Regions from separate parts of the Nocardia sp. NPDC055165 genome, predicted to be linked through region 2. Evidence: predicted binding sites of a transcription regulator. Region 2 holds the regulator's gene; the other holds the start of a gene.
What was found. The regulator HspR, encoded in region 2, represses chaperone genes until heat shock. The targets are predictions, from matches to a motif close to ANNTGAGTNNNNNNNACTCANNT.

Region 1 (14,665 bases), on a different contig from region 2:
GGCGGCCATGTCGACCGGCAGGAAAACGCCCTCGGGGCACTTGCGCTGCGCCATTCTCAACGCCATCCCCGCACGTACGCCGTAGGCCCGCGCGGGATAAGACGCGCAGGTCACGACCTTGCGGGGCTGCGCGGGATCGCCCTCGCCGCCGACGATCACCGGCCGGCCGCGCAGCTCAGGGCGACGCCGGAATTCCACCGCCGCCTGGAACTGGTCGAGATCCACATGCAGGAGCCACCGGGGCACAGTTCCGTCTTACCGCATCGCACCGACAGATCGGCTCTTGCCACGTCAGCCGGACAGAACTAAATTCTGTATATGGAGATGCGAGATCGGTTGTTGCTCGCCGCGGAGCGGCAGTTCGCCGAACACGGCGTGCTCGATGCCACGCTGAGCGATATCCGCGCCGCCGCCGATGCCAGCGTCGGCGCGCTGTACCACCACTTTCCGGACAAGTCCGACCTCTATCGGCAGGTCTGGGTGGCCGCGCTCACCGACTACCAGCAACACTTCTGGAATGCCGTCGCCGACAGTCCCGACGCGCGGACCGGCGTCGAGGCCGGGGTGCGCGCGCACCTGCACTGGGTGCACGAATATCAATATCGCGCAACGGTTCTCACGGGTTCGCGGCCGCCCGGGGCCCGGGAGAGCGAGCGCAATGTGGAGTTCCTCACGGCCGTCCGGCGGTGGTGGCGCACGCACGCGGGATACGGCGCGGTGCGTGACCTGGAACTCGATCTTGTCTACGCGCTGTGGCTCGGTGCGGCACAGGAATACTCCCGCCAATGGCTTGGTGGCAATATCCGTACCGCGCCAACCGATGTCGCCCCCGAGCTCGCCGCCGCCGCGTGGGCGACACTGCGGGCCGACGGCACCGAATAGTCACCATGCAGGGCCACGCAACTCGAAGAACGGAACACCCGATGCCGACCGAAGCTTCCACCCTCGACCTCGACCTGGCGCGCCAGGTACTAGCCGCGCAGCCGTTCGCCCGTCTGGTCGGCACCGAGCTCACCGAATTCGGTGAGGGCGCAGCCACTCTCATCATCGACATCCAGCCAGAACACGGCCAGCAGTTCGGCTTCGTGCACGGCGGGGTGCTCGCCTACGCCGCCGACAACGCCCTCACCTTCGCCGCGGGTACCGTCCTGGGCCCCAACGTCCTCACCGGCGGCTTCACCATCACCTACCTGCGCCCTGCCCAGGGCGAGCGCCTGCGCGTGCACGCCACCGTCCTTGGCGCCACCCGCCGCCAGGCCGTCACCCACTGCGACGTCTACGCCGAGACCGAGGGCGAGGAACCTGTCCTCTGCGCGGTCGCCCAGGGCACCACCCGCCGCGTCGAGAAGGACCTCGCCCCCACCACCGAGGAAGATGCGGACGGTTTCGACGACGACGATCTCGACGACCTCGACGACCAGGACAACTACGACACCGACCAACTCGCCGTAGTCACCGTCGCGGGCCCGATGCTGCCGCCGACCGTCAGCCGCTAGCCGGACACGTCAACGGGCCGTACACAGCTGTGCACGGCCCGTTGACAGCGGGGATCAGGCGCTGACGGCGAAGGTCTTGCCGTCGGCGGCGGGTTCGGCGATCGGCTCGATCGCGTAGGCCAGGATGTCTGCCACGTCGGCGACGGGGCGGACGTTCAGGGCGGCCAGTACTTCCGCCGGGACTTCGTCCAGGTCCGGTTCGTTGCGGGCCGGGATGAAGACGGTCTTCAGGCCGGCTCGCTGGGCGGCGAGCAGCTTCTGCTTCACGCCGCCGATCGGCAGGACACTGCCGTTCAGGGTGACCTCGCCGGTCATCCCCACATCGCCGCGGACCGGGCGACCGAGGGCCAGCGACACCAGGGCGGTGACCATGGTGACGCCCGCCGAAGGGCCGTCCTTGGGGACCGCACCCGCGGGGAAGTGGATGTGGATGTTGCGGTCGAGGACCTTCGGCTCGATACCGATTTCCTCCAGGTGCGAGCGGACGTAGGTGAGGGCGATCTGAGCCGATTCCTTCATCACGTCACCGAGCTGGCCGGTGAGGGTGAGCGAACGCTCGCCCTCGGCGCCGTTGGCCTCGATGTAGAGGACATCGCCGCCCGCACCGGTCACCGCGAGGCCGGTCGCCACGCCCGGGACGGAGGTGCGCTCCATCGAGTCCGGGGTGAAGCGGGGACGCCCGAGGTAGTCGGTGAGGTTGTCGAGGTCGACCACCAGGCTCGTCACCTGACCGACCGGCTGCGGACCGGCCGCGATGTCGATGACGTTGTCGTAGCCGAGTTCGGGGTCGTACCCGAGCACCGCGCCCTCGCCCAGCGCGCCCTTGTCGACGAGCGGGGCGTCCACGGCAGCGTCGCCGACGCTCGCGGGGTCGCCTGTGACCAGGCGAGTTGCCGCCTTGCGCAAGGCTTTTGCCACCAGGCGCTCCATTTGACGCACGCCCGCCTCCCGGGTGTAGTTCGCCGCGATCTCGCGCAGGGCCGCGTCGGTGATCGACACTTCTTCCGCGGTCAGCGCGTTGCGCTCCAGCTGGCGGGGAACCAGGAAGTCGCGCGCGATCGCCACCTTGTCGGCCTCGGTGTAACCGTCGACGGTGATGAGCTCCATACGGTCCAGCAGGGGACCGGGGATGGTGTCCATGACGTTGGCGGTCGCGATGAACAGGACATTCGACAGGTCGAGGTCCAGGTCCAGGTAGTGGTCGCGGAAGGTGTGGTTCTGCGCGGGGTCGAGGACCTCGAGCAGGGCCGCCGCCGGATCACCACGGAAGTCGGAGCCGACCTTGTCGATCTCGTCCAGCAGGACAACGGGATTCATCGAACCCGCCTCCTTCACCGCACGCACGATCCGGCCCGGCAGCGCGCCGACGTAGGTGCGGCGGTGGCCACGGATCTCGGCCTCGTCGCGCACGCCGCCGAGGGCGACGCGAACGAACTTGCGGCCCAGCGCCTTGGCGACCGATTCACCCAGCGAGGTCTTACCGACACCGGGGGGACCCACCAGCACGAGCACCGCGCCGGACCCGCGTCCGCCCACGACCTCGAGACCGCGCGCGGCCCGCCGCGAACGCACCGCCAGGTACTCGACCATCCGGTCCTTCACCTCGTCGAGGCCGTGGTGATCGGCGTCGAGCACCGCTCGCGCGGCCGAGACATCGGTGCTGTCCTCGGTTTTCACCGTCCACGGCAGATCGAGCACGGTGTCGAGCCAGGTACGGATCCAGCCGGATTCCGGGCTCTGGTCGCTGGCGCGCTCCAACCGGCCGACCTCGCGCAGCGCCTCCGCGCGCACGTTCTCGGGCAGGTCCGCGTTCTCCACGCGAGTGCGGTAATCGTCGGCGCCGTCGGGTTCGTCCTCGCCGAGTTCCTTGCGGATGGCGTTGAGCTGCTGACGCAGCAGGAACTCGCGCTGACTCTTCTCCATGCCGTCGCGGACGTCTTCGGAGATCTTGTCGGTGACCTCCACCTCGGCGATGTGGTCCTTGATCCAGTCGATCTGCTTGGTCAGCCGCACCGCTACATCGGGGGTCTCGAGCAGTTCGCGCTTCTGGTCGTCGGACAGGTACGGCGCGTAGCCCGCGGTGTCGGCGATGGCCTCTACGTCGTCGAGCTGGTTGACGATGTCGATGATCTGCCAGGCCTCACGCCGCTGCAGCACGGCGACGACCAGCTTCTTGTACTCGGCGGCGAGCTCGGTGGTCCGCTCGTCGGGCTCGACCGCCTCGACGAGTTCGGCCTCCACCCACAGCGCGGCTCCCGGCCCGGTGACACCGTGCCCGATCCGGGCGCGGCGCTCGGCCTTCAACACGGCCGCGGGCGCGCCGCCGCGCATCCGGCCGACCTGTTCGATGGTGGCGACGACGCCGTAGGACGCGTAGCCCTCGTCGAGGCGCGGCGCGACCAGCACCGAACCAGTTTTGGCCGCCTGGGCGGCGTCGATGGCGGCCTGCGCGGATTCGTCCAGTTCGATGGGCACGACCATGCCCGGCAGCACGATCGGATCGGTCAGGAACAGCACCGGCAGGTTCTGAGCTGAAGTCATGTCGACCCTTCCAAAGTTGAGCTTTGCTGACTCAACATGGACCCCCGGCGGTTTGTTCCTGCAGGTGGCGCCGTTCACTCACGGCGAAAATAATCGGCCGGGATTCTTGTGCCGCCGATGTCGAGAACGCGTGGGTGGCTCCGTCCCAGGGGTACAACCCACACAGAACACCAACCGAGGAGAACATCATGGCCAAGTACCTGCTGCTCAAGCACTACCGTGGCGCGCCCGCATCGGTCAACGACGCGCCGATGGATCAGTGGACGGCGGACGAGGTGTCCGCGCATGTGCAGTACATGGTGGATTTCGCCGATCGATTGCGATCGACCGGCGAGTTCGTCGACGGTCAGGCACTGTCCACCCAGGGCACGTGGGTCCGCTCGGACGGCGAGGGTCGCCCGCCGGTCACCGACGGGCCGTTCGCGGAGACCAAGGACCTGATCGCCGGGTGGATGGTCATCGATGTCGAGACCTATGACCGGGCGCTCGAACTCGCCGGGGAGCTGTCGGCGGCACCGGGCGCAGGTGGGAAGCCGGTGCAGGAATGGCTCGAACTGCGGCCGTTCTACACAGAGTTGCCCACGGTGACCGAATGAACGACGCGCTACTGCGCGAACTCGTCCCCGCGGTGATCGCGATCCTCGTCCGCCGCGGGGCCGGGTTCGCGGCGGCCGAGGACGCGGTGCAGGAGGCGCTGATCCGGGCGCTGGAAACCTGGCCCGACGATCCACCGCGCGACGCGAAGAGCTGGCTCGTCGCCGTCGCCTGGCGGAAGTTCATCGATGCGACACGGGCCGAAACGTCCAGGCGTGGGCGGGAATTCGCGGTCGATGCCGAGCCCGAAGCCGGTCCGGTGCCCGCCACGGACGACACGCTGTGGCTGTATTTCCTGTGCGCGCATCCCTCGCTGTCGCCGGGCTCGGCCGTCGCGCTGACCTTGCGCGCGGTCGGCGGCCTGACGACCCGGCAGATCGCGACGGCCTACCTGGTTCCGGAATCGACTATGGCGCAACGGATCAGCCGGGCCAAGAAGCGGATCACGGGCTTACCGCTGGACCGTCCCAGCGATCCGGCAACGGTGCTGCGGGTGCTCTACCTCGTCTTCAACGAGGGCTACAGCGGCGACATCGATCTGGCCGCCGAAGCCATCCGCCTCACCCGTCAGCTCGCCGCCTCGACCGGCGAACCCGAGGTCTCGGGGCTGCTCGCGCTGATGCTGCTGCACCACGCACGCCGTGCGTCGCGTATCGAGGGCGGGCGCTTGATTCCGCTGGCCGCACAGGACCGATCCCGGTGGGACACACACCTTATCGCCGAGGGCGTGACGATCCTGCAAGCCGCACTGGCCCGTGACCGCCTGGGCGAATACCAGGCCCAAGCCGCGATCGCGGCCCTGCACGCGGACGCCCCGAGCACCGCCGAAACGGACTGGATACAGATCGTGGAGTGGTACGACGAACTACTGCTTCTCACCGACAGCCCGGTGGTGCGCCTGAATCGCGCGGTCGCGGTCGGTGAGGCCGACGGCCCCCGAGCAGGGCTGGCCGCCCTCGCGGATCTCGACCCGGAACTACCGCGCCACAGCGCATCCCGGGCCTACCTACTCGAACGAGCGGGCGAACTCGAAGAGGCCGCGACCCTGTACGCCGCAGCGGCCCGCGCGGCCACCACAGTTCTCGAGCGCGACCATCTCACCCGCGAGGCGGCTCGAGTTCGGCAGTTACCGCGACCCTGAATCCGATTGCCGCGCGGTCGCACTGGGCAAACCTGCCCACAAAACAGCTCGGCCTCCCCCGGGTTGAGGACCGGGGGAGGCCGAGTTGTGGACAGGTGGCTTACAGGTTCGAGGAACGAATCCGCTCGGTCGGGGGATCGAACGGACGGCCCGCGGTGGAGCCCGAGCTCAGGAATCCGAGGACCGCGCCGCCGATGAGGAAGATGGCGGCGAGGATGCCCAGGATGATCGGCAGGGTCTTGCCGTACAGGTCGAGCTTGTCGAGGCTCTCCTGGGTGACGGCCATCTGGGCTTCGATGGTCTCTTCGTCGAAGACGAGGTGCGACTTCAGGATGTTGACGTCCACCTGCCCGGCGCTACGGCCGTAGTACATGTGGAGGTTCTCGCCACCCTTGAGAACCGCGCCGGTCCTCGGCTCCACCCACACGTCGCGGGTGTTGGTGTAGAAGCGCGTCATGGTGACCGGCTCGGTGCCCTCGAGGCCCCACTTGGCGGCGGGCAGGGCGAGCTGATGGGACGGGTGCTTGACGACGTCCCACATGTTCGTCACCGGGATGGTCTGCCGGAAGTGGTAGACCGGCACGCCGTTGATCTCCGACTCGTCGATGAAATCGATGTCGTAGGTGGCGCGGGCGTTGAGGTCGAAGTACGGGTACGACTTCTTCTCGGTGCCGATCGGGAAGCGGTACTGCAGGCCGCGCCGCTGCGACTCGGTGGGGATCGCGGCGCCCGACTTGGGGTCCTGAGCCACGGCGATCGAACCGTTGGGCGAGGCGTCGATCGGCGCGCCGGTGACGCGGTCGATGGTGACGCGGTCGACCGAGGCGGTGAGCAGGCCGTCCTTGGGGTCCTGGTCGTCGCGACGCAGGGTCTGGCCGGCCTGGACGGTCATCTCGTCGGCGTCCGAGGGCTCCTCGACCGTCAGGAAGCGCTGCGAAACGAGCGGCACATTGGTGTTCACCTTGGCAGCGCCCTCGGTCGCGGTGAGCGACTTCGCGTCCAGCACGAGGCTTTCCTCGCCGGGCACGCTCTTGGCGACCGTGGTGATGCGCAGGTCGAGCGGGGTCTTGGCGACCTTGCCGACCGTGTAGGTGGGAATCATGACCGCGGCCGCGAGCAGCAGCGCGCCGAGACCGACGAGGATGCAGGCGATGAGCCTGCGTACGTTGCTCATCGCGAGCCGTACTGCACGTTGCCGAGCAGCGACGAGCCCGGGTCACCGGACTCCTCGGGCGCGGGGATCGAATTCTGTTGCGCGCCCGCGGTGATGCCGAGTACGGCAATCACCCCGATGACCGCGCCGGCCAGGCCGCTGACCAGGCCGGGGACGACAAACTTCATAGATCGAACTCCAATTGCGTGGTGCGAGACTCAGCCGACGGAGAAGAAACCGAGGGTCGGGGCGAACGAGCAGGTGCGGTCACCATCGGCGGTGGCCGTGGTGAGCGAACCGGTGATCACTGCCGCGACCCGGCCGGGACCGGTGTCGGCGATAGCGGTGAGAGTGGCCGGGCCGTCGGCGTTGATGCCCGCCTCGGTGGTGAGCGGCTGGGTACCGGTGCGACGGTTGTCGAGGTTGACCCACTGCACCGTCATCGGCGGATTCTGCACGACCGTGGCGGTCTTCGTGCCGAGCGCGGTGAAGACGAAGCCGGTCTGGCCCGCGGCCGGTCCGGGCGGCGGCAGTGTCGCCGGGCCGGGGACCGCCAGCGCGGTGCCGACGGAATCCGACGTCGGGCCGATGCAGCCCTTGCCGATGGTCGGGTAGAGGAACTGCGCGATGCGCGGACCGTCCGAAGGCGGCAATTCGGGACCGCCGCCGCCACTGCCGTCGAGGAAGGTGATGACCTTTTCGAGGGTGGCCTTGACCTGCGCCGGGATGCCGGGCGTGGCCAGCAGCACGCGAGCCTGGGCCAGGATCGCGGCCTGTCCGCCGTCGGCGATGGGGCCGGGGGCCGAAATCGCGCCTACGATCGTCGGAGCCAGCGCCGCGAGTGTCCCGGAGGGGACGTTCTCGGCGATGGCGGGGACGCTCGGCTGCGTCGCGGCGGACTGCGGGGCAGCCATCGTGGGCGTGGGTGCCACGAGTGCCGCACCCGCCGCTAGTACGAGGGCGGACAATGCGGTCCGCGATGCTCGGGTGCTCAGCACTGGTCGGCCGTCCTTTGTTCGGTGGATAGATGAAGCGACCCGGAAAGGTCAGTGTTATCCCGGGTTTCAGATACTTTGGAGAGGTGACTACAGCGGACAGGCGGTATGGGGGTCGTACGGTCGTCGCGCGAAAAGCCGAACGACGACTGCGATTCCTGGAAGCAGCGACGCGAATTTTCGCGGAACGCGGGTACGCCACGTGCTCGCTCGCCGAGGTGTGCGCGGCGGCCGGGCTGTCCAAGCGGCAGTTCTACGAAGAGTTCGAGACCCGCGAAGACGTGCTGGTAGCGGCCTACGACCGGATCCAGGACGACGCGGCGGCCGCGGTGGGCGCCGCGCTGGTCGCGCTCGGTTCCACCGATCCGAAGCTCGCGTTGCGGGCCGGTTTCGGCGCGTACCTGGAGTCGCTCGGCTCCGACCCGTATCGCGCGCAGGTGGCGGTGATCGAGGTGGTCGGGGTGAGCGATCGGATGGAGACCCATCGCCGGACCCGCAGGCACGCCTGGTCGGCACTGATCGCGGGCGCACTGGAGCGGGTGGGGGTGCGCCTGCGCGGTGACGCCGAGCTGACCACCGCGCTGATCACCGGCGCGGTCACCGGCGTGGCGCACGAATGGTTGCTGCGCGAGTCGCGTCCGCCCGTCGACGAGCTGGTCGATCTGCTCACCGGCGCCGCTCTGGCACTGGTCACGTTCGACTGACATCAAGGCAGCCTTCGGGACGGTGGCAACCTTGCTCACCTGCCGCCCGCTCAATCGACTCCCTTTCCAGACATTGTGAGACCGACTGGCTTCACAGTGTGGGCGAGAGTTTGACATATTAGTGACCCAGATCGCAACGGCAGAGTTTGCGAGACCGACGCTACCTGCGGGTATGGATTGACGGCGCTGCCCGTCAGCGGCGCGACACCGCGTTTCACGTAGAGGTTTGCTACTGGACGAACGACCGGGTGCACCTGCGCCGAGGGCATCGCGGGCTATCCGGTAGCAACCTGTTCCAGTTCGGTCGGAGCGCATTGTCAGCCCTTCCGCAGGGTGCCGGCGATGGTGCCGCCGAGGACACCAGGGGTTCGATAGGCCAGCGAGCCGTCGGGTTGCAGAGTGACCGTCGAGGTAGCGCCCTCGTCGAAGCATCCGCTACCGGCGGTGAGCCTGGCCCGGAAGGTGAGGCGCTGCGCGGTGGCCTCGGTGAGGGTTTCCGCACGGCCGCAGCGGTCGCGGGAGAGGGCGCCGGTGTTGGCCGAGGTCGCGAGTTCCTGACCGACCGCACCGGCGGCGATGGTGAGTTCGATGTCGAACTGAACCGGGCCGTCGGCGGCACGGCCCTTCCAGGTGCCGACGAACTCGGCCGGGACGGAGTCCGTGCCCGATCCGGTGGCGGTCGAGCTGGGTGCGGTCTCGGTCGAGCTCGAAGCGACGGAGGTCGAGGCGACGGAGGTCGAGGCGGCGGAGGTGCTCGATCCGGTGCCGCCGGTGGACCCGGCATTCAGTTGGGTCCCGATCAGATAGGCGCCACCCGCGACCGCCACCGCCACCGTCGCGGACGCGGCGATCAACAGAGTCCGGGTTCGTCGCGACGCGGTGGCACGTGCCGGCGCGGGCGGCGGGCGACCGGTGAACGTGTCGACGGAATTGTGCGCGACCACAAAGGGCGGCGGGGTGAATTCGCCGGGCTCTCCATAGGGAGTCGGCGGCGATCCGCTGGTGACGGTCGGTCCGTGCGGTCTCGAGGAGCCGGTCGGAGACACCTGCGCGGGGTTCGCGGCCGACAGGTTCGGTACCGAAGTGCCGGTCGACCAGCCTGGTGCGGAAGTCGCGGCGGCATCGAGCGGCGATGCGCCGGATGGGTCGGCAGGATCGAAATCCAGGTCGAGTAGCCGGACGGCGCTGGTACTGATGTGCGCGACTACTTGTGGCGGCAGCCAATCGGTTCGTTCGGCAGTGCCGAGGTGGGCCAGTTCCGAAAGGACTTGTTCCGGGGTCGGTCTGGCAGCGGGGTCTTTGGCCAAGCAGGACGAGACGAGCGGTCGCAGGGCGGAAGGAAGAGCCTCGAGACGGGGTTCCTCGTACACGATGCGCCAGAGCATCTGCATCACCTCGGCCGTACCGAAGGGGCCGTGACCCGCGGCGGCGAAGGTGAGGACGCCGCCGAGGGCGAAGACATCGCAGGCGGGACTGAGGGTTTCGCCGCTCACCTGCTCGGGACACATGAAACCCGGTGAGCCGAGAAACTTTCCGGTGGTAGTGAGGGCGGAATCCGCGATCACCCTGGCAATGCCGAAATCGATCACCTTGGGGCCGTCGATCGCGAGCATCACGTTCGACGGCTTCAGGTCGCGGTGCACGATGCCTGCCGCGTGCACCGCCACGAGCGCTTCGGCGAGCCCGTGTGCCAACGCCGGCAGCGCGGGCTCGGCGAACGGCCCGAACCGGTTGACCGCGTCGGTCAACGAGATCCCGGCGACATAGCCGGTGGCCAGCCACGGCGCCCGCGCATCGACATCGGCGTCGAGCACCGGCGCGGTGTAGGCCCCGCCGACGCGCTGAGCCGCCGCGACCTCACGACGGAACCTCGCACGGAACTCCGCATCGATCAGATCCGGGCGGATCACCTTCACGGCGACCGTGCGCCCGCCCGGGTTCCGGCCCAGATACACCTTGCCCATGCCCCCGGCACCCAGCACGCCCAGCAGTCGGTAGTCGCCGATCCGCCGAGGATCGTTCGGGTCGAGCGGTTGCATCGCGGGTGGTTCCTTCGCATCAGGTGCGCGTCAGGCGAGCTGGGCTCGGGTGTCGGCCAGCAGTTCCGACAGCATCGGCTTGGCCGCGTGGTCGTCGGCCAATTCCGCGACGGCCTCGGTGAGGATCTTCTCGGCTTCGGTGGGGCGGTTCAGCTCGATCAGGAGTACGGCGCGCTCGTAGTCGGAACGGGTGGCCTGGTCGCCTGCGTCGATGGCGCGGAAACCCGCGGCGGCGGCGTCTGCGCGCGGGAGGGCGTCGTCGGGGCGTTGCGCGCGACGCAGGATCCGGGCGGCGTTGTGGTTGTGCCGGGCCGTGTGCCAGGTGAGCAGTTCGGTGTCCGGGTGGGCGGTGGCGAGCTTCGCGATCGCTTCGTCGGAGGCCGCGATGGCCGTGATCGCGGCGGCGTAGTCGCCGGTCCAGTGCAGCGACAGCGCGGCGCTGTAGCGGCAGTAGGCGACGCGCACCGGATCACCGAATCTCTCGGCGACCTCGGCGGCCAGTACGTAGCGCTCGGCGGCCTCGGCATCGCGATCGAGCACGTCGAGCAGATCGGCGGTCTCGACGAGGGCATGGGATTCGCCGCCGAGATTGCCGGTGGCGCGGTCGAATTCGATGATCTCGTCGAGGACGGTGAGTGCCGGTTCGTCCTCGTCCAGCCGGCGATGCAGATCGACCAGCAGGAAGCGGCAGGTCCTGGCCTGCTCGAGGGCCCCGGCGCGCTCCAGCCCGGCGATCGCCTCTTCGGCCTGGTCGGCGGCGTCGAGCAACTGGCCGACGGCGCGGTAGGCGACAGCCAGATCCCATTGCGCGTACGGCACCTGCGGACTACCCGCCGCGATACCGATCGCGATGGCGGTCAACAGCTCGCTGACTGCCTCCTCGTGCCTGTTCAGGTGGATGAGCAGGGCACCGCGCCGGGCGTGCACGATGAGGCGCACGCTGTCGGGGAGGTCGGCGTCGACCAGCCGAACCGCCTCATCGATCATTTCCAGCGCCGCGACCGAATCGCCCGCGTCGAGGTGGATTCCGGAAAGGTACTGGGCCACATCGGCGACCCGCCACGCCTGACCGGCCCGGCGATACGCCGCGACGGCTTCCTGTCCAGCCACTACCGCGTCGGCGAGTTCAGTGTTGTTCTGGTGCAGATACATTCGGTGCCGGGCGACATTACCGAGCAGGATGTCCTCGCCGGCCTCGGCGGCATCGGCCGCGGCCCGGTCGAGCAACGCGGGTAGCTCGGCGGCGTCCTCCTCGGACAGCTCGCCGCGATCGAACAGTGCGAACATGCCGCCGGAAAGCCTCAGCGTCGCAGCCGCTCTCGTCTGCGGTTCCGGCGAACTCGCCAGGTGCGACAGGGAATTCCGCAGCAGCCCGACAGCTTCCGCCACGTCGCCGTGCCTACTGAGGAGCAGGCCGAGCCGACCCAGGTCGGATTGACGGCGATCTTGCTCGCCGGTCGCGGCGAAATACGCTGCCGCCCGGCGTAACAGTGATTCGGCGTGATCGTGATCGGTCGTCTGCAAGGCTGCGCCGGCCAGCACGGAGGCGCGTCGCCCGGCCAGACTCGGATCGCCCGGCTCCGGCTCGGCCGCCAACCGCTGCGCCAGGGCCCGTATTTCGGCGGGGGCGTGCTGCGTGGTCGCCTGTTCCGCGCGTTCGATCAGTTCGAGGGTGGTGAGCTCGGGGATCTCGACCGCCGCAGCCGCCGGAACCCGCTCGACCGGCACCCGGTGCGCGGCGGCCGCGGACAGCGGCAGGTAGTCGACGATCGGGCGGCTCGCCAGCTTCTGGTGGACCGATGCCGTCTGGTGATCGGTCCCGTTGCGGTGATCGAAGCGAGCGGCGATGGCCAGTGCCTCGTCGGTGAGCTCCACGTGCATTGCGCGCACGGTGGATTCGGCGGCGGGACGATCGGCGGCGGCCGGGCGGCAGAGCAACGTATCACCGTTGCCCGCATCGACGAGGGTGCGCAGGAGCAGCGCCGCGCAGGTCAGGAAGGCCAGCGCGTCCTTCGGGCTCGGCGCGCGATCGAGCCAGGAGAAATGGCGGTCGAGCAGTTCCAAGCCGCGCACCTGATTGCCCGACAGCGCGCAGAACTCGAGGTGGTCGCCGATCGCGGCGAGGTCCTGCGGCTTGGTGCGCAGCAGGCGGTAGGAGCGGCGGTGCGCGCTGCGCGCCTCGTCGAGCTGGCCGGTGCGCAGGTAGGGCAGCAGCAGTTCGGTCAGAATGAGCTGCGGTTGCTCCGAACAGCCGAGTTCGCCGGCGAGGACCGGAGCGGCCAGCTCGACGGCTTCGATGTCGCGGCCCTGGCTCGCCAGCCAGGCGACCCGGTTGGTGGGGTCACAGCCTTCACAATCGGAGTTCTCGTCACGCGGTGTGGTGCACCACCTTTCGTACCACTCGGCGGCCGCGTCGAGGTCGCCGATGTGGACCGCCACCCGATGCCTGCGGCCGTACACCGCGTTCAGGCTCTGACCCTCGACCCGATAGCGGCGTTCCATCTGATCGAGGGCGGCCAGCGCCCGATCCATCGGTACCTCGGGGAATTTCGTCATCGCGCCCACCGCGGTCTTGAACTTCCACCGCAGCGACGGCGCCACCCACGACTCGTGGGCGCCGGGGTCGCGATCGTATTCGGCCAGGCAGCGGGCGAACGGGACGAACAGTTTGGCCGGGCTCATCCCGTGGCCGTACGCGTCGACCATCGCCATGCGAACGTGGAACGCGAGCTCGGTGTGCGCGCCCGCCTCCGCGTGCCGCAGCACCTGTTCCAGCAGTGCGTCTTTGGCGTCACCGTAGGGCATGTCGTAGGCCTGGAACAGCAGCCGTTGCAGGTCGTCGGGGGTGTTGGCGTCGGACATCAGAGCTCTCCCCGGGGATCGTGAACCGCCCAGTCGAGCAACCCGACGAATGATTTGTTCAGCAGCGCGGTGTCGACCGGCCGCATCGGATGCTGGCCCAGCAGCAGCGCCTGACTGTAGAGCGCCTCGACCGCCGTGGTGACCAAACGGGCATCGGCGAGCCCGGTGATGCGGCGTACCAGCGGATTCCGGTAGTTGAGCACGAGCTGCGGACGGTCGCCCGCCTGGTCGGTATCGAAAGCACCCAGAACATCGGCCCACAGTTCGTCGGCGACCTCGCGGGTGGCGCGCAGTTCGGCGCGATGCTGGGCATCGCGGTCGAGCAGATACAGCGCCGCCAGCGACGGCGGATCGAAAGTGCGCAATACCACTTCGCATTCGAGGCGATCGAGCACCCGCTGGGCGGTGGTCAGGAAGGGCCGAAGCGCCAGCTCCGTCGCCGGATCGACGAGGTCGAAATGGGTGGCCAGTTCGGCGGGATCCAAACGGCGCACCCGGATCTCGGGATCGATCGCGGGCAAGCGCTCGAGAATGTCGGTGATATAGGAGTAGCCGCCGTTCACCAAGCCGATGCCCGCGGCACTCGCCACCGCGGCCAGCTGCCGGAACTCCTCCACCGACGGGGTGTAGCGGACCTCGCCGAAGCGGCGGCGGAATTCGGCGAGCGGGATCTGGCCCGCGTTGGTCTCCACCGGCAACCAGCGGTCGACCAGGCGCAACATGTCGTCGTCGTGCAGGGCGAGGGCCTTCACACCGAGATCGTGAATACGCAGGAAGCGGTGCAGCGCGGACGGATCGGAGGTGGACAGTTCCACCAGCCAGTCCCTGATCCGGCCGCCGAGCGCTTCCCTCGTGCTCTCCAGCAGGTCGTCCTCGTAGAGGGCTTCGCGGCTCGCGGTGGGGCGCAGCTCGGTGGTGTCGACCACGCAGCGGACGAAGAAGGCCCAGTCGGGCAGCAGGCCGGTGACGCTCTCCGCCAACAGCATTCGCTTCAGATACACGCGGTGTCCGGCCTTCGCCGCCGGGTTGACCGGCTGCGGGAGCACGAAAGCCACACCGCTGACGCCGGATTCGGCGCACGCGAGATCGAAGGTGGCGAACGGGGTGAAGCCGAAGGTGTCCTCGGCGTACGCGGCGAGC
Region 2 (14,665 bases):
TATCGATGATGGGGAGATCGTGCTGATCGCAGACGGGGGGTTTACGATCCGTGCGGCTGGGAACGGGCGTGACGAGCATCCCTGCACCGAGACGACGGTTTCGGGGGATACTGGGGACGGCGGCACCGACGGGTGAGCCACATTGCGGCAATTGCAGAGAAATGGAGCTTGACGACGTGGATGCGCGTTCGCTTGCGCTGGTCCGCGCCGATTTCCGCGGGGTGTCGGAGACACCCGGTGGGTCCGAGCGGCTGATCAGCGCTTTCTACGGTCACCTGTTCGCGCAGGATCCGAGGTTGCGTGAGCTGTTTCCGCCTGCCATGGACATGCAGGCCAAGCGGATCACGACGGCGGTGCAGTTCGTCCTCGACCATCTCGAGGACTTCGAACGCGCCCAGCGCTTCCTCGAGCAACTCGCCCGCGACCATCGCAAGTACGGGGTCGAGGCCGACCACTACGACCTGGCCGGACGCGCGCTGCTCGCGGCGCTACGAACCTTCCACGGCAATCGCTGGACCAGAGAACTCGATGAGGGCTGGCGTGACATCACGCTGCTGATCTCGGCGTCGATGGCGATCGGCGCCAACGAGGACACCTCGCAGCCGTACTGGGACGCGACCGTGGTGGGTCACCGGCGGGTGCTCGACGATCTGGCGATCGTGCGATTACAGGCCGACGGACCCATTCCGTTCAAGGCCGGACAGTATGTGCCGGTCGCGGTGCCGCAGCGGCCGAATATGTGGCGCTACTTCTCCCCCGCCATCCCCGCGAACCCGTATGGCGAGATCGAATTCCATGTGCGGCGGATCAGTGGCGGCTGGGTGAGCCCGGCGATCGTCAACGACACCAAGGTCGGGGACCGGTGGAAGATCGCCGGGCCGCTCGGTGGGTTGCACGTGGACCGGGAGTCGGGCCGCGATGTGCTGATGATCGGCTCCGGCACGGGCATCGCGCCGTTGCGGGCACAGCTGATCGAGATGAGCCAGCGCGGGATCAATCCGCGCGTGCACTTCTTCATCGGCGGGCGCTATCCCGGCGACCTCTACGACGTGGACAACATGTGGCAGCTCTCGCAGTCCAATCCGTGGTTGACCGTGGTGCCGGTGTGCGAGGAACACACCAATCCCTGGTGGTATCCCCAGGATTCGGGTGCGACGCCGATGGGCATGCCGCGCCGCCTGGTCGGTAATCTGGGAGCGGTGGTGACCAGCTTCGGCGCGTGGTCGGATCGTCAGATCCAGATCGCGGGATCGCCGTCGATGATCGCCAACACCCGTTACGCGCTCCAGCGGGCCGGTACACCGCTCGAGATCATCGCCGCCGACCCCGTCTGAACCCGCCCGCGACATCGCGAAAGAGGCTGATGAGCAACGCTTTTCCTGACCCCGCCTGGACGGCGACCGTCGTCGGTCACCACCGCCTGCGCCACGACCTCGCCGTGATCCGGCTGATCGGCGATTTCGTGCCGTTCGAGGCGGGCGGTTCGGTGGAGGTCGAGGTGCCGCAGCATCCGGGGGTGCGGCGGCGGTTCTCCCCCGCGCTGCCGCCCTCGCTGGACGGCAAGCTCGAGTTCCATGTGCGCACGGTGCCCGGCGGGTGGTGTTCGAGTTCCATCGTCGCCGACACCAAACCCGGTGATCAGTGGCGAATCAACGCCCCCCACGGGGTTTTCGCGGTCGATCCCGACGCTGTCGAGGTGGTGATGATCGCCGGCGGTACCGGGCTGGCGCCGATGCGCGCTCAGATCCTGGACCTGGCCCGTCGTGACACTCCGCCGCGCACCTATCTGTTCTTCGGTGGCCGCTCGCCCCGCGACCTCTACGCCAACGACATGTTGTTCCTGCTGTCGGGCGAATTGCCATGGCTTTCGGTCATTCCGGTTGTCGAAAGCCCGGAAGATCCTGCGGTGCGCGATGAATGGCACGAGCAGACCCGCTCCGACGTGGGCTTCGGACTCGAGGAAATGCTCCACGGCACCCTCGCTGACGTCGCCGCAGCCCACGGCCCGTTCACCAAACACCAAGTCCTGGTCTGCGGTTCGCCCGCGATGGTCCGCACCACCGTCGACCGTCTGATCGAAGCGGGAACTCCCCCGGCCAACATCATCTCCGAAGGCGCCTGAGGACCACGGGCTCGCGGCAAGCCCGCGGGTCAGAACAAGGGGTCGTGGCGGATCGACTGGGCTTGGGTACCGGCCGCCATCAGGCGGAACTTGGTGGTCTGGACCATCGAGGGGGAGCCGACGATTTGGACGTCGCGGTCTGCCCAGGGGCCGTAGCTGGCGACGACCTTGCCGATTTGGCCGGTCATGCGGGGTTCCAGGCCGGGTAGATCCGGCTGGGGGTCGCCGGAGTCGTAGTACCACCAGGGGTTTTCGTCACTCTCGGTGACGGGGGTGACGGTGAGCCATTTGTTGGCGATGGCGAGTTGGCTCAGGACCTGGAGGTCGTAGAGATCGCAGGGGTGGTGGCCGCCGACGAACAGGTGCACCTTCGGGTTGACCCGGCGCTGGGCCATCGCCATGATCTGCGCGCGCAGGGGGGCGATGCCGGTGCCACAACCGACCATCAGCATCTTGCGTTTGGTGTTGCGCGGTACGCCGAGACCGCCGAGCGGCGAGCCGAGCGCCCACTGATCACCGACGGCGGTGTGCGCGACCATGGCGGGGCTGACCCACCCGCCGAGCACGCCGCGAACGTGGAACTCGATCTCGCCGTTGGGATTGGCCGGGTTCGCGGGTGAGAGATAGCGCCACATCCGTGGCCGCGAGGGGATCTGCACGCTGAGGTACTGACCGGCGGCGTACTGCATCGGCACGTCGAGCTGGACCCGGACGATCGAGAGATTGCGCAGCACCTCGCGATGTTCGACGACGGTGCCCGTCCAGGTAGCCGGGGTGGTCTCCTTGTCGGCGGCGCTGATCATCGCGCCGCTGATGGTGGCCAGACCTTCGTCCCACGCGCTGGCGACCTCGTCGGTCCACATCTCCGCACCGGCGAACAAGCGCATGGCGGATTTCAGCGAGTTGGCCACGGCCACATAGTGCGCCGGTTGCACGCCGTATTTGCGATGGTCGCGACCGAGCTGGGCCAGGAACGGCAGCAGCTTGTCGGGCTCCTCCAGCCGGTCGAGGGCGTAGGAGATCGCCGTGACGAGCCGGTCGCGCTGGGAATCCATGGCAGCCGGGAAGTAGTCGCGGACACCGGGGTAGTCCGTGAAGAGGATCGAGTAGAACGACCTCGACAGCTTCTCGGGTCCACCTTCTTCCGCAGCAACCGCCTTGAACGTAGTACGGATCAAAGCGACAGTCCGCGAATCCATATGTGTCACAACCTCGTTTCGCCATCGAACGCTAGCCGCGCCGGCGAGTGACGGGCTGGGAGGACACTCGTCAGCAGCCGATGCGAGAAGTCTAGGCGAGGTTTGCCAGCTTAGGAATCGTACTCTTAAACATCACGCATGTAATTCGCGAAATACCAGGCGGTTCCCAGTAGTTTCTCATGAAAACATACCTCAAGCCCGTTAATTGCGGGTGAACAGCCGCTCACGATTCTCGAAACCACCAGGAATATCAGGCAATTGGTGACCAATGGCCCTGGTAGAGCGACCCTTCCGCTACGTCGACCGCATGCGGCAAACCGGCGCGCCGAGCCATGACACGCATGGTAGGCGCACCGGAGTGGCTGGTAACCGGGAGCGAATTGCCTTCCGATTGGTCCGAATTCAGCATCCGGACAGCAAACTTTTGGACGTCCACGGTGATAAATCCCCACCTCAGCGCGCCGCGACGCGACTTCCGATCAGCAAGATCACGAATAAGTGAGTTGCTGGAGAGTCACCAGCCGGTCGCCGGGGGTTGACCGGAGACGAACGAGCCCCCGGCTCGCATCCACCACAGCGGATGGGCGAACCGGAGGCTCGTCGAATCGAAGACGACTCAGCGCCGATGCCGTGGCTGCCACACCACGAGCGCGGTACTGCGCGCGGGCGGCGACAGATCGGGCCGGTAGCCCGCCCGCAACCGCTCCATCTCCGCGCTCATCTCCTCGACGCGCTGCTGCAACGCCTCCACCTGATTGGTGAGCTCGATGATGCGCTTGATGCCGGCGAGATTGACGCCCTCGTCCTGCGACAGGCGCTGCACCTCGCGCAGCACCTCGACGTCGCGGGCCGAATAACGGCGTCCGCCACCCGAGGTCCGTTGCGGGGTGACCAAACCCAGCCGATCGTAGGTACGCAACGTCTGCGCGTGCATCCCCGCCAGCTGAGCCGCCACCGAGATCATGAAGAACTCGGCACGCGCGGTAGCACCCGAAACGGACTTCGGATCATCGGACATCATCAAGCACCCGCCCATCCTGCACGCGGTTCGAAGCCACTGGCCTTCTCCGCCTCCTGATAGCGCTTGAGCGCATCGGTGGCGTCGGAGTCGAGCGATTGCGGCACCGCGACCTTCACCGTGACCAGCAGGTCACCGGCGCCGCCCGCCGCGCCGCGCTTGGGCACGCCACGACCGCGAACTCGCAGGATACGCCCGTCGGCGGTGCCCGGGGGCACCTTCACGCCGACCCGGCCGTCCAGCGTCGGTACGGAAACTGTTGTCCCCAGTACCAATTCGCTGTAGCTCACCGGGAGCACCAGGGTGAGGTCGTCGCCCTGGCGGCCGAAGACCTTGTCCTGGCTGACGTGCACGGTGACATACAGATCGCCCGAAGGCGCACCGCGCAGACCCGCCTCGCCCTGACCGGCCAGCCGGATCTTCTGACCGTCACTGACGCCCGGAGGAATCCGGACGGTGATGGTGCGGGTGCGGTTCTGGATACCGGTGCCCGAGCAATCGGTGCACGGGTCGTCGATGATCGACCCGGTGCCGCGACAGTCGTCGCAGGGCTCGCTGAAACCGAACGCGCCCTGATTCCGGCTGACCACGCCCGCACCATTGCAGTGCGGGCACACGCGCGGGCTGGTGCCCGGCTTGGCACCGCTGCCGTGACAGGTGGTGCACGGCGAGGGACTCGTCATCCGCAGCGGAACGGTGACGCCCTGGGCGGCCTCACGGAAACCCAGGGTCGTCTCGGTCTCCACGTCGGAGCCGCGGCGCGGACGAGCCGCCGCCCGGCCACCGCCGCCACCCCGGTTGAACAGCCCGCCCAGCAGATCGCCGAGCCCGCCGTCGCCCGCGGCGCCGGTACCACCGGCCTGACCGAAGATGTCACCGATGTTGAAGTCCTGCGAGAAGCCGCCGCCGGCACCGGGATTGAACCCGCCGCCGTAGGCTCGTCCGCCACCGCCGCCGCCCGCGAACATGCGGCGCGTCTCGTCGTACTCCTTGCGCTTGGCAGGATCCGACAGCACCGCATTGGCTTCGCTCACGGACTTGAACCGCTCCTCGGCCTTGGTGTCACCCGGGTTGGAGTCCGGGTGCAGGTCGCGGGCGAGCTTGCGGTAGGCCTTCTTGATCTCGTCCTGCGAGGCGCCGGAGGAGACACCCAGCTCCTTGTAGAAGTCCTTTTCGATCCACTCCCGTTGGCTCACCGGGCATCTCCTCCTTTCGCGTTCTTATTGACTGTCGCCGGCATCCGGATCCGATGCCCCCGCGGCCTCGGCATCGGTTACCCCGACCAGCGCGTGCCGAAGCACCCGGTCGCCGAACCGATAGCCCTTGCGCATGACGATGCCGATCACCGGGTCGGCGCCCGAACCCTCGTGCTGCACTGCCTCGTGCAGCGTGGGGTCGAACGGGTCACCGGCGGAACCGAATTCGACCAGACCCTGCTTGGTGAGCGCGGTCTCGAGCTTGTCGGCGACGGACTTCAGCGGGCCGGAATCGAGGTCGCCGTGCGCCCTCGCCCGATCCAGATCGTCCAGCACCGCGAGCAATTCGGTGACCACCGAGGCCTTGGCGGCATCGATGTTGGCCTGCCGGTCACGCTCGACCCGGCGGCGGTAGTTCGCGTATTCCGCGGTCAACCGCTGCAGGTCGGCCGTGCGCTCGGCCAGCTCGTCGTGCTCCGGCTCGACGACTTCGGCGTCGAGGGCGGAGGCCGCCGTGGCGGCCTCCGCGTTCTCGTCCGCAGTGTCGTCCAGGATTTCCTCGACCAACTCCTGCTCCGAGGAGTTCGCCTCGGTCACTTCTTGTCCGTGTCGACCGGCTCGTCCACGACCTCCGCGTCGACGACCTGATCGTCATCGGCCTGGCTGGGGCCCGCGCCGTTGCCGGACTGCGCGTCGGCGGCGGCACTGGCCTCGTAGATCGCCTGGCCCAGGGCCTGCGACTCGGTGGCCAGCTTCTCCACGGCCGACTTCACCGCGGAGATGTCGGTGCCCTCGAGCGCCGACTTGGCCTCGGCGACCGCGGTTTCCACCTTCGCCAGCTGATCGGCGGAGACCTGTGCGCCACCCTCGCTCAGCTTCTGCTCGTTGATGAACTTCTCGGTCTGGTGCACCAGCGACTCGGCCTGGTTGCGGGTCTCGGCCTCTTCACGGCGCGCCTTGTCGTCGGCGGCGTGCGCCTCGGCATCGGCGACCATGCGGTCGATCTCTTCCTTGGACAGACCGGAGCCGTCCTGGATCTTGATCTTGTTTTCCTTGCCGGTGCCCTTGTCCTTCGCGGTGACGTGCACGATGCCGTTGGCGTCGATGTCGAAGGTGACCTCGATCTGCGGCACGCCGCGCGGGGCCGGGGGCAGGCCGGTGAGCTCGAAGGAGCCCAGCAGCTTGTTGTGCGAGGCGATCTCGCGCTCACCCTGGAACACCTGGATCTGCACCGAAGGCTGGTTGTCGTCAGCGGTGGTGAAGGTTTCCGAGCGCTTGGTGGGGATGGTGGTGTTGCGCTCGATGAGCTTGGTCATCACGCCGCCCTTGGTCTCGATGCCCAGCGACAGCGGGGTGACATCGAGCAGCAGAACGTCCTTGACCTCGCCCTTGAGCACGCCGGCCTGCAGTGCTGCGCCGACGGCGACGACCTCGTCCGGGTTCACGCCCTTGTTCGGCTCACGGCCGCCGGTCAGTTCCTTGACCAGCTCGGAGACGGCGGGCATGCGGGTGGAGCCACCGACGAGCACGACGTGGTCGATATCGGCCACGTTCAGGCCCGAGTCCTTGATCACGGACTGGAACGGCGCGCGGGTGCGATCCAGCAGATCAGAGGTGATCCTCTGGAACTCCGAGCGGGTGAGCTGCTCGTCGAGGAACAGCGGGTTCTTGTCCGCGTCGACGGTGATGTAGGGCAGGTTGATCGAGGTGGACTGGCCCGAGGACAGTTCGATCTTGGCCTTCTCGGCAGCCTCGCGCAGACGCTGCATGGCCATCTTGTCCTTGGTCAGGTCGATGCCCGAGGACGCCTTGAACTTGTCGACCAGCCAGGACACGACGCGCTCGTCCCAGTCGTCGCCACCGAGGTGGTTGTCACCGGAGGTCGCGCGGACCTCGACGACGCCCTCGCCGATTTCCAGCAGCGAGACGTCGAAGGTGCCGCCACCGAGGTCGAAGACCAGGATGGTCTGCTCTTTGTCACCCTTGTCCAGGCCGTACGCGAGCGCGGCCGCAGTGGGCTCGTTGACGATGCGCAGCACGTTGAGACCGGCGATCTGGCCGGCTTCCTTGGTGGCCTGACGCTGGGCGTCTTCGAAGTAGGCCGGGACGGTGATCACGGCGTCGGTGATCTCCTCGCCCAGGTAGGCCTCGGCGTCGCGCTTCAGCTTCATCAGCGTGCGCGCGGAGATCTCCTGCGGCGTGTACTTCTTGTCGTCGATCTCGACGTTCCAGTCGGTGCCGATGTGGCGCTTGACCGAGCGGATGGTGCGGTCGACGTTGGTGACCGCCTGGTTCTTCGCGGGCTGACCGACGAGAACCTCGCCGTTCTTCGCGAAGGCGACGATCGAGGGGGTGGTGCGCGAGCCTTCCGAGTTCGCGACGACGACCGGCTCGCCGCCTTCGAGCACGGCGACGACGGAGTTCGTGGTCCCGAGGTCGATTCCGACCGCACGAGCCATAGTGGTTTCCTCCTGTTTGACGTTCGGTTATTGCAACGCTGAGCGCAGTGGGCTCAATCCTGCCTTCGAGATCCACCGTGAGTCAACCCGAAGTTGAGTCAGGTCCGCTCATGTTGTTGATCAGCACAACCAGTAGCTGCGGCGATTCATTCCCGCCACCCGAAAAAATTTCCCTGCCCCCGAGCCATTCTTGCCACGAGTGCGCTCAACTGCAGCCCCCGATGCGCGATCGTGACGGTCCGGAGACCATCGGCGGGCTATCGGGTGAGGCCGGGATGGATGCCGGGACGAAGGCCGTTGCCCTCGGCGGTTCGGCGCAGGAGATCGAGGAAGAGCGCGCGGTCCTCGGGAGACAGGGGCGACAGGAGTTCGGCGTCCAGCTCGGCTACCCGCTGCTCGGCTCGGGCCAGGAGGGCATGGGCGGCGGGCAGGAGGTGGAGCGCGTATGCGCGCCGATCACTGGGGTGACGGCGGCGTTCCACGAGGTTGCGTTTCTCCAGGTCGTCCACCAGGCCGACCATGACATTGCGGTGGATCTCCAGCGCCTCGCCGAGTTCCTGCTGCGTGCGGCCGTCGTGGGCGCTCAGGAGTTTCAGCATGCCGAAGTGGCGGGGCTTGATGCCCAGCGGCGCCAGTAGATCGCTGAAGCGGTAGGCGGTATGGAAGCCCAGTTGGCCGAGGAGGAATCCGGCGTGGGTCGACAGCTGCGTCGGGTCGGTCACACCCCTACGATACGCCGATTAACGCACCATTCATGATTGCCCTATTGATTGATAATCACTCGAGGTGCATAGTTTGAGAGGTCCCCTACTCGAAGAGAGACTCTCGTGACTACCTCCCCCACTCCCCCCGCCCCGGATCCGCGGCGCTGGATCGCGTTCGCGGTGGTGCTGGCCGCCGGCTTCATGGATCTACTCGACGTGACGATCGTCAATGTGGCCGTGCCGAGCATCCGGAACGACCTGCACGCCGAGTACTCGCAGCTCGAATGGATCATCGCGGCTTACGTTCTCGCCTTCGCCGCGGTGCTGATCACCGGCGGCCGACTCGGCGACATCTACGGTCGCAAACGCGTGTTCCTCACCGGCATGGCCGGTTTCACGATCGCATCGGCGGCGTGCGGGCTGGCCACCGATCCCACCGTGCTCATCGGCTCCCGCTTCGCGCAGGGTGCGATGGGAGCGTTGATGGTGCCCCAGATCCTGGCCATCATCCAGACGACATTCCCGAAGGAGGAGCGGGCCAAAGCGATTGCCCTCTACAGCGGTGTCGGCGGGTCGGCCTCGGCGGTCGGTCTCGCGCTCGGCGGCGTGCTGGTGCAGGCCGACCTGTTCGGGCTGGCTTGGCGGCCGATCTTCTTGGTGAACATTCCGGTCGGCATCGCGGGGTTCATCGCGGCATGGTTCGTGATGAGCGATTCGAAGTCGGCCAGACCGCCCCGGCTCGACCCGGTCGGCATGGCGCTGTCGGTATCCGCGGTACTGCTGCTGGTCTACCCGTTGACCGAAGGACGTCGACTCGACTGGCCCGCATGGACTTTCGTGATGATGGGTGCGGCTCTCGCGGTGTTCGCCGGGTTCCTGTTCTACGAGCGCGGCCTTGCGCGGAAGGGGCGTTCGCCGCTGGTCGACCTCGGACTGTTCCGGTCGCGGCCGTTCGCGATCGGGCTGGGGACCTGGCTGCTCTTCTGGATCGCCATGGGTGGGTTCTTCCTGGTGTGGACGTTGTTCATGCAGGGTGGACTCGGGTGGTCGCCGCTGCGGGCCGGGCTCACCTCCGCGCTGTTCGCGGTGGGCGCCGGGGTGGGAGCGGGGCTTTCGGTCGGCGTGCTGGCCGCCAGGTACGGACGGCGGGTGTTGATGGCCGGGGCGCTGGTGAATGCGACGGGGTTCGCACTCTACGGCGCGATGGGTGTGCGATACGGGAGCGAGTTCACTTCCTGGCAGATGGCGCTGCCGTTGGTGATCACCGGTGCGGGGTTCGGGATGGTGGTGGCGCCGACGCTGGACCTGCTGCTCGGTCAAGTGCCGGTACGGGAGGCGGGGTCGGCTTCCGGACTGCTGAACACGGGACAGCAGTTGGGAACCGCGCTGGGCGTCGCGTTGGTCGGCGTGCTGTTCTTCACCGCGCTGGACCGGGATTCCGATCTCGGGGTGGCCGCAGTGACGCCCGAGATCCGGGCCGAGCTGGCCCTCGAAGGAATGCCGGTACAGCTCCAGGATCAGATCGTGGCCGGGTTCGCGGCATGCGTGCACGACCGGTCGGCGGAAGAGGACCCGGCCGTGACACCCCCTAGTTGTCAGTCGAATCCTGTTGGCGACGCGGCGGTTTCGCGCGTACTCGCGGAAGCGGGCACCGAGGCCAACGCGGTGAACTTCGCTCAGACGTTCCGGTACACGCTGTTCTACGGCGCCGGGATGCTGCTGCTGGTGTGTCTCGGATTCTTCGCACTGCCGAAGGAGGCAAAGCTGGAACAGCGCGTGCTCGATGATGAGCCGGAAATCGTCACAGTATGAAATATGAAGGGTGGAAGCACATGTACACAATCGATCTGCTGACCGTCGGGCGCGGGCGCGAAGTTGTCGATGCCGCGCTCGGCTATGTGGGCGGGCTCGGATATCGCGTCCTCGGGTCGACCACCGACGAGGAGGCGCTCGCGATCCTCGAGCGTGAGCAGGTTCGCCTGCTGGTGATCGGAGGTGGGGTGGAAGCCGAGTCCCGGAAGGAATTGACGGCTGCGGCTCAGGAGCACGGCGCCACCGTGATCCAGGCGCAGCGCGCCGGGCGCGGGATCGAGCAGTACCTCGCGGAGGAGGTAATGCCGGCACTGGGTGAGTGATCAGCGCTCGTTGCCCCGATTATTCGGGGCAACGATAGGGCTGCGAACAGTCTTGCCGGACACTAGTTTCGGAAGCATGCGTGCATCGATGGGCAAGGTTCAGTGGAAGCGGGCGTTCGGCGGGGTGGCCGTGATCGCCGCCCTGACCGGCGGGGGGATGGTCGCCTCCGCCGGGAGCGCCGTGGCCGACAGCGGCGTCGCCGTGGCCGATGACGGGTGCACGTTCTCGTCGGTCGGGGGATCGTGCAGTGACCCGGGGCCGGTGGGGAACGCGTTGATCGCGATTCGGGAGTTCGCGAAGAGCCTGGGGTACGGGACCGGAAGCTCCTCGGGAACCGCCTACTTCCTCTGACCGGCTAGGTGGTCCGCGACTGAGGGAGTTCGGCCAGAATTCCCTCGGCGCTGCGGGCCGCGGCGCGGCAGGCAGTGGCGGTCGATCGGTCGGCCAGCGGGTGGGCCGCTCGGGCACGCCAGGTGCGGACGGCGGAGAACGCCGTGGCACGCAACGAATTCGAGTCGGCCTCCGCGGGCAGTCCGAGGCGTAGATGCGCCGCCACGCCGGCGCCGCCCAGCATGCGGTACAGGTCGGCGAGTACCGGTGGCGGCAACGGCAATTCGTCGGTGCGCAGGCGCCCGAGCAGCCGGAGTTCGGTGAAACCGTGCACATCGGCGAGCCGAGCACGCACGCGCGGCCGCAGGCGATCGGCTTCGGTACCGGGGTAGGCGGCCAGGATCCGGTCCAGCGTGCTCAGCGCCGAATGCGCCTTCAATTCCTCAGCGCGCTGGCCGAATTGGACCTCCAAGACCGAGCGCAGTTCCTCGATGCCGCTGCGAGCCGCCAATTCCGCCGCCAGCGCGGAAGAATCGCGGGCGCCGAGCCGAATCAGCATGGTGGCCATGCGAATTCCGAACAGGCCGAAGCGATCGACCAGCTGCGCACGCAGTTCCGGATCGACCGGCAGCGCGACATCGGCGCGAGCGAATCGATCCGCCGAGAGCAACGCGATCCCGAGATCCTCCGCGGGCACCGTGGACAGCGCCTCGAACGCCGCGAACTCCGGCTGTCGCAGGGTCGCCGCGGCGAACGCGAGCAGCCCGGCCACCGGAATCACCGCCTGGCACAGGCCGGTTCGCTCCAGCTCGTCGGCGAACCGGGCGGCGACATCGCGGGCCGAATGCAGCGCGTCGATGCGACCGGAGCCGATCTCGTCGGCGCGCGACACCACCCCGATCACACCGAGCGGCCCCGAACCACCGGCGCCCGCACCGATCTGCTCGAGAAAACGCACGTCGGCGGCATCGAGACGGCGCAACAGATAGACAACGGCGTCGGCGCCGGACACCGACAGCGGCGCGGCCCGCGAATCATCCTCGACATCGGCGGGAGTGAGCAGTCGTGCGGTGCGCAGCGACACCTCACGCGACAGCGACGACGTGCCAGGGGTGTCGATGATCGTGGTCTGCGACAACGCGGCCGACGGCCACCCGACCTCGAGATGGTCCACCGCCCGGGGACCGCGCGCATCCCAGCTCAGACCGTTCAGGTCGAAGGTCAGTCCGTGCGCGCCGCTGCCGCGCCGCACGATCACATTCGCGCGCGAGCCGTCGACCGCGTGCGCGGTGACCGTGGGGGTAGCGGCGTCGCGGTACCAGGTGACGACGCGGGTGCACTCGGTGGCGTCGGTCGGGGCGACGGCCTGGCCCACCAGCGCGTTCAGCAACGTCGACTTGCCCGCCTTGATCGAACCGGCCAGCGCGACCCGCAGCGGCTCACGCAAGCGGTATTCGCAGTCGGCCAGCAGCGCGCGCACGTACTCGTCGCGGCCGAACGCCCGCGCCGCCGCGCCGATCAGCTCGTGCGCTTCGGCCAGGATCCTCGATGTGGTCCGGTCGCCGGGCGCGGCGGTGTCGAAACGGTGGGTCACCCAGATACCGTACCGTCGGCCCGTCTCAGTTCGATCTGCATCGATTCCGCGTAGCGGCGCAACTCGGCCACCGCGTGCAGTTGGCGTTCCAGCACGACGGTGCGCTCGGCGCGGTGTGTGGCGGCCATCGCCGCCGCCTCCTGTGCGGCCCGCAGGGAAGCGTCGATCGACCGCAGGCTGCGCTCGGCCACCCCGGCGAAGTGGTCGCGCAGCGCACGGTGGATGCGGTGCAGCCGGTCCTTGGTGTCCTTGGCTGCCTGGAACGCCACGTCGTCGAGGAACCGGCGCACCTCACCGTTGGCCTCGACGCGGCGGCGCGCCAGCCGGGCCGACTTGTCGTCGCGATAGGCCTTGCCGCCCACGATCAGGCCCGCGCCGAGCGAGATCGGGTTCAGCATGGCCAGGCCGGCGAAGGTCGTGGCGAGCCCGATCATCAGCACGCCGCCGTAGGAGCCGCGCATACCGACCAGCACCTTGCTCGTGAAGCCGATATCCGGCTCGAGATCGGCCAGGGAACCCGAACTGGCCAGGCCGCTCTCGTCGTCCATCCCGGAGTGCACCTCCGGCAGATCGACCGCGCCGACCTCGGCGAAATGGCCCGCGATCCGTTCGGCGAGCAGCTCGGCTCGGCGGTGGGTCAGCAGAAGGTTGTCGCCGAGGGCGGTATCGACGGAGCCGGTCAGCCATTCCGTGATCGCGCCCCAATGCCTGCCCGGGTCGTTCTCGTCGATCCACTCCTGGCCCGTGCGGGCGATACCGCGCAGACGATCGCGCAGGTCGTGATCGACGTCGCCCACGAGGTCGGTGATGCCATCGGTGAGGGTCTGCTGCCAGCTCGCGGTGCGCCGCTGCAACTCCTCGGCGGCCGCACGCGCCGACTGCAACTCGTTGACCGCTGCCGCGCCACCGGCCGGATCGCGCAGCGCCACCAGCTCGCTGCCCAGCGCCAGCGCCAGATGCTCTGCGGCCGAATGCAATTCCCGAGCCACGGCCTGCCGCGTGACCGCCTGATCACGGGCGACGACCCGATCGCGCAGGAAACCGAACAGCACGCCGAAACCGGACTCCAGGCCCAGCTGCGCGTCCTGCAAGCGCAGGGCGTGCGCACGCAGCAGCGCCGATACCGGGATCAGGGCGACATCGGTTTCCGCGCGAGTCAGATGGGCTCGGTCGGCCTCCAGCACCTGCCGCCAGTGCGGGTAGAGGTCGGTCTTGGTGAGCAGAACGGCGACCACGGGACACATTTCGCGGATCTGCCGGACGAAGGTGAGTTCGGGTTCGGTGAGCTCGGTGGAGGCATCCGAGAGCACAAGCACGGCGTCGGCGGCCGCGGCCAGGCTGAGCACGCCCGCGGTGCCGGCACTTCCGTGGCCGCCGACGCCAGGGGTATCGATCAGGACGATGCCGTCGGCCAGCAGCTGACTGGGCAGCTCGGCTTCGATCCGCACGACCTGTCTGCCCTGCGCCAGTGGCGTGCGGGTATCGACGGTTCCGATCTCGTCGAACGGGATCTCGACCCGCGATTCGTCGGTACCCGGCGCGGTGAGCACCAGGTACGCCCGCTGCTGCGCACCGTAGGACAGCTGCAGGGGCAACACGGTGGTCGCGTCGTCGCCGACCCGGCACACATCCAACCCGAGCAGTGCGTTCACGAACCTGCTCTTGCCCTGACCGAGCTGACCGGTGACGACGATCCGGTGCCGCGGGTCGCGCACCCGCACGGCCACCTTCTCCAGACGCCCGACCAGGTCGTCACGGCCCGCGGCGTGGGCCGCCGCGACGGTGTCGGACAACACCGTCGTCAGCGGCACCACGTTCGGTGCGAGAACAGTCATGCCTTCGCCCGTTTCGCTCAGTGGAACAGTCCGTCGGTGTGCACGTCGGCACCGCTGTCGGTGACGGTGCTC

Region 1: lon (endopeptidase La) is a predicted target of HspR. The motif match lies at 4,052-4,074, and genes of this name have one in related genera.

Annotation. Positions count from the first base shown of each region.
Region 1 covers NZ_JBSGSS010000004.1:260,133-274,797, forward strand. Annotated here, with positions in the region: gene ACWFRF_RS10605 (DNA polymerase IV) at 1-246, opposite strand, end outside; gene ACWFRF_RS10610 (TetR/AcrR family transcriptional regulator) at 319-882, shown strand; partial or broken gene ACWFRF_RS10615 (PaaI family thioesterase) at 924-1,331, shown strand; gene lon (endopeptidase La) at 1,551-4,037, opposite strand; gene ACWFRF_RS10625 (YciI family protein) at 4,226-4,633, shown strand; gene ACWFRF_RS10630 (RNA polymerase sigma factor) at 4,630-5,772, shown strand; gene ACWFRF_RS10635 (DUF3068 domain-containing protein) at 5,873-6,946, opposite strand; gene ACWFRF_RS10640 (DUF2613 domain-containing protein) at 6,943-7,113, opposite strand; gene ACWFRF_RS10645 (Rv1157c family protein) at 7,144-7,923, opposite strand; gene ACWFRF_RS10650 (TetR/AcrR family transcriptional regulator) at 8,007-8,624, shown strand; gene ACWFRF_RS10655 (protein kinase domain-containing protein) at 8,942-10,663, opposite strand; gene ACWFRF_RS10660 (hypothetical protein) at 10,694-13,525, opposite strand; gene ACWFRF_RS10665 (HSP90 family protein) at 13,525-14,665, opposite strand, start outside.
Region 2 covers NZ_JBSGSS010000010.1:11,647-26,311, reverse strand. Annotated here, with positions in the region: gene ACWFRF_RS21090 (FAD-binding oxidoreductase) at 177-1,334, shown strand; gene ACWFRF_RS21085 (FAD-binding oxidoreductase) at 1,364-2,122, shown strand; gene ACWFRF_RS21080 (FAD-binding oxidoreductase) at 2,152-3,321, opposite strand; gene ACWFRF_RS21075 (heat shock protein transcriptional repressor HspR) at 3,938-4,339, opposite strand; gene dnaJ (molecular chaperone DnaJ) at 4,342-5,535, opposite strand; gene grpE (nucleotide exchange factor GrpE) at 5,560-6,132, opposite strand; gene dnaK (molecular chaperone DnaK) at 6,129-7,994, opposite strand; gene ACWFRF_RS21055 (MarR family winged helix-turn-helix transcriptional regulator) at 8,252-8,716, opposite strand; gene ACWFRF_RS21050 (MFS transporter) at 8,822-10,510, shown strand; gene ACWFRF_RS21045 (hypothetical protein) at 10,531-10,833, shown strand; gene ACWFRF_RS21040 (hypothetical protein) at 10,910-11,185, shown strand; gene ACWFRF_RS21035 (dynamin family protein) at 11,190-12,758, opposite strand; gene ACWFRF_RS21030 (dynamin family protein) at 12,755-14,593, opposite strand; gene ACWFRF_RS21025 (IniB N-terminal domain-containing protein) at 14,611-14,665, opposite strand, start outside.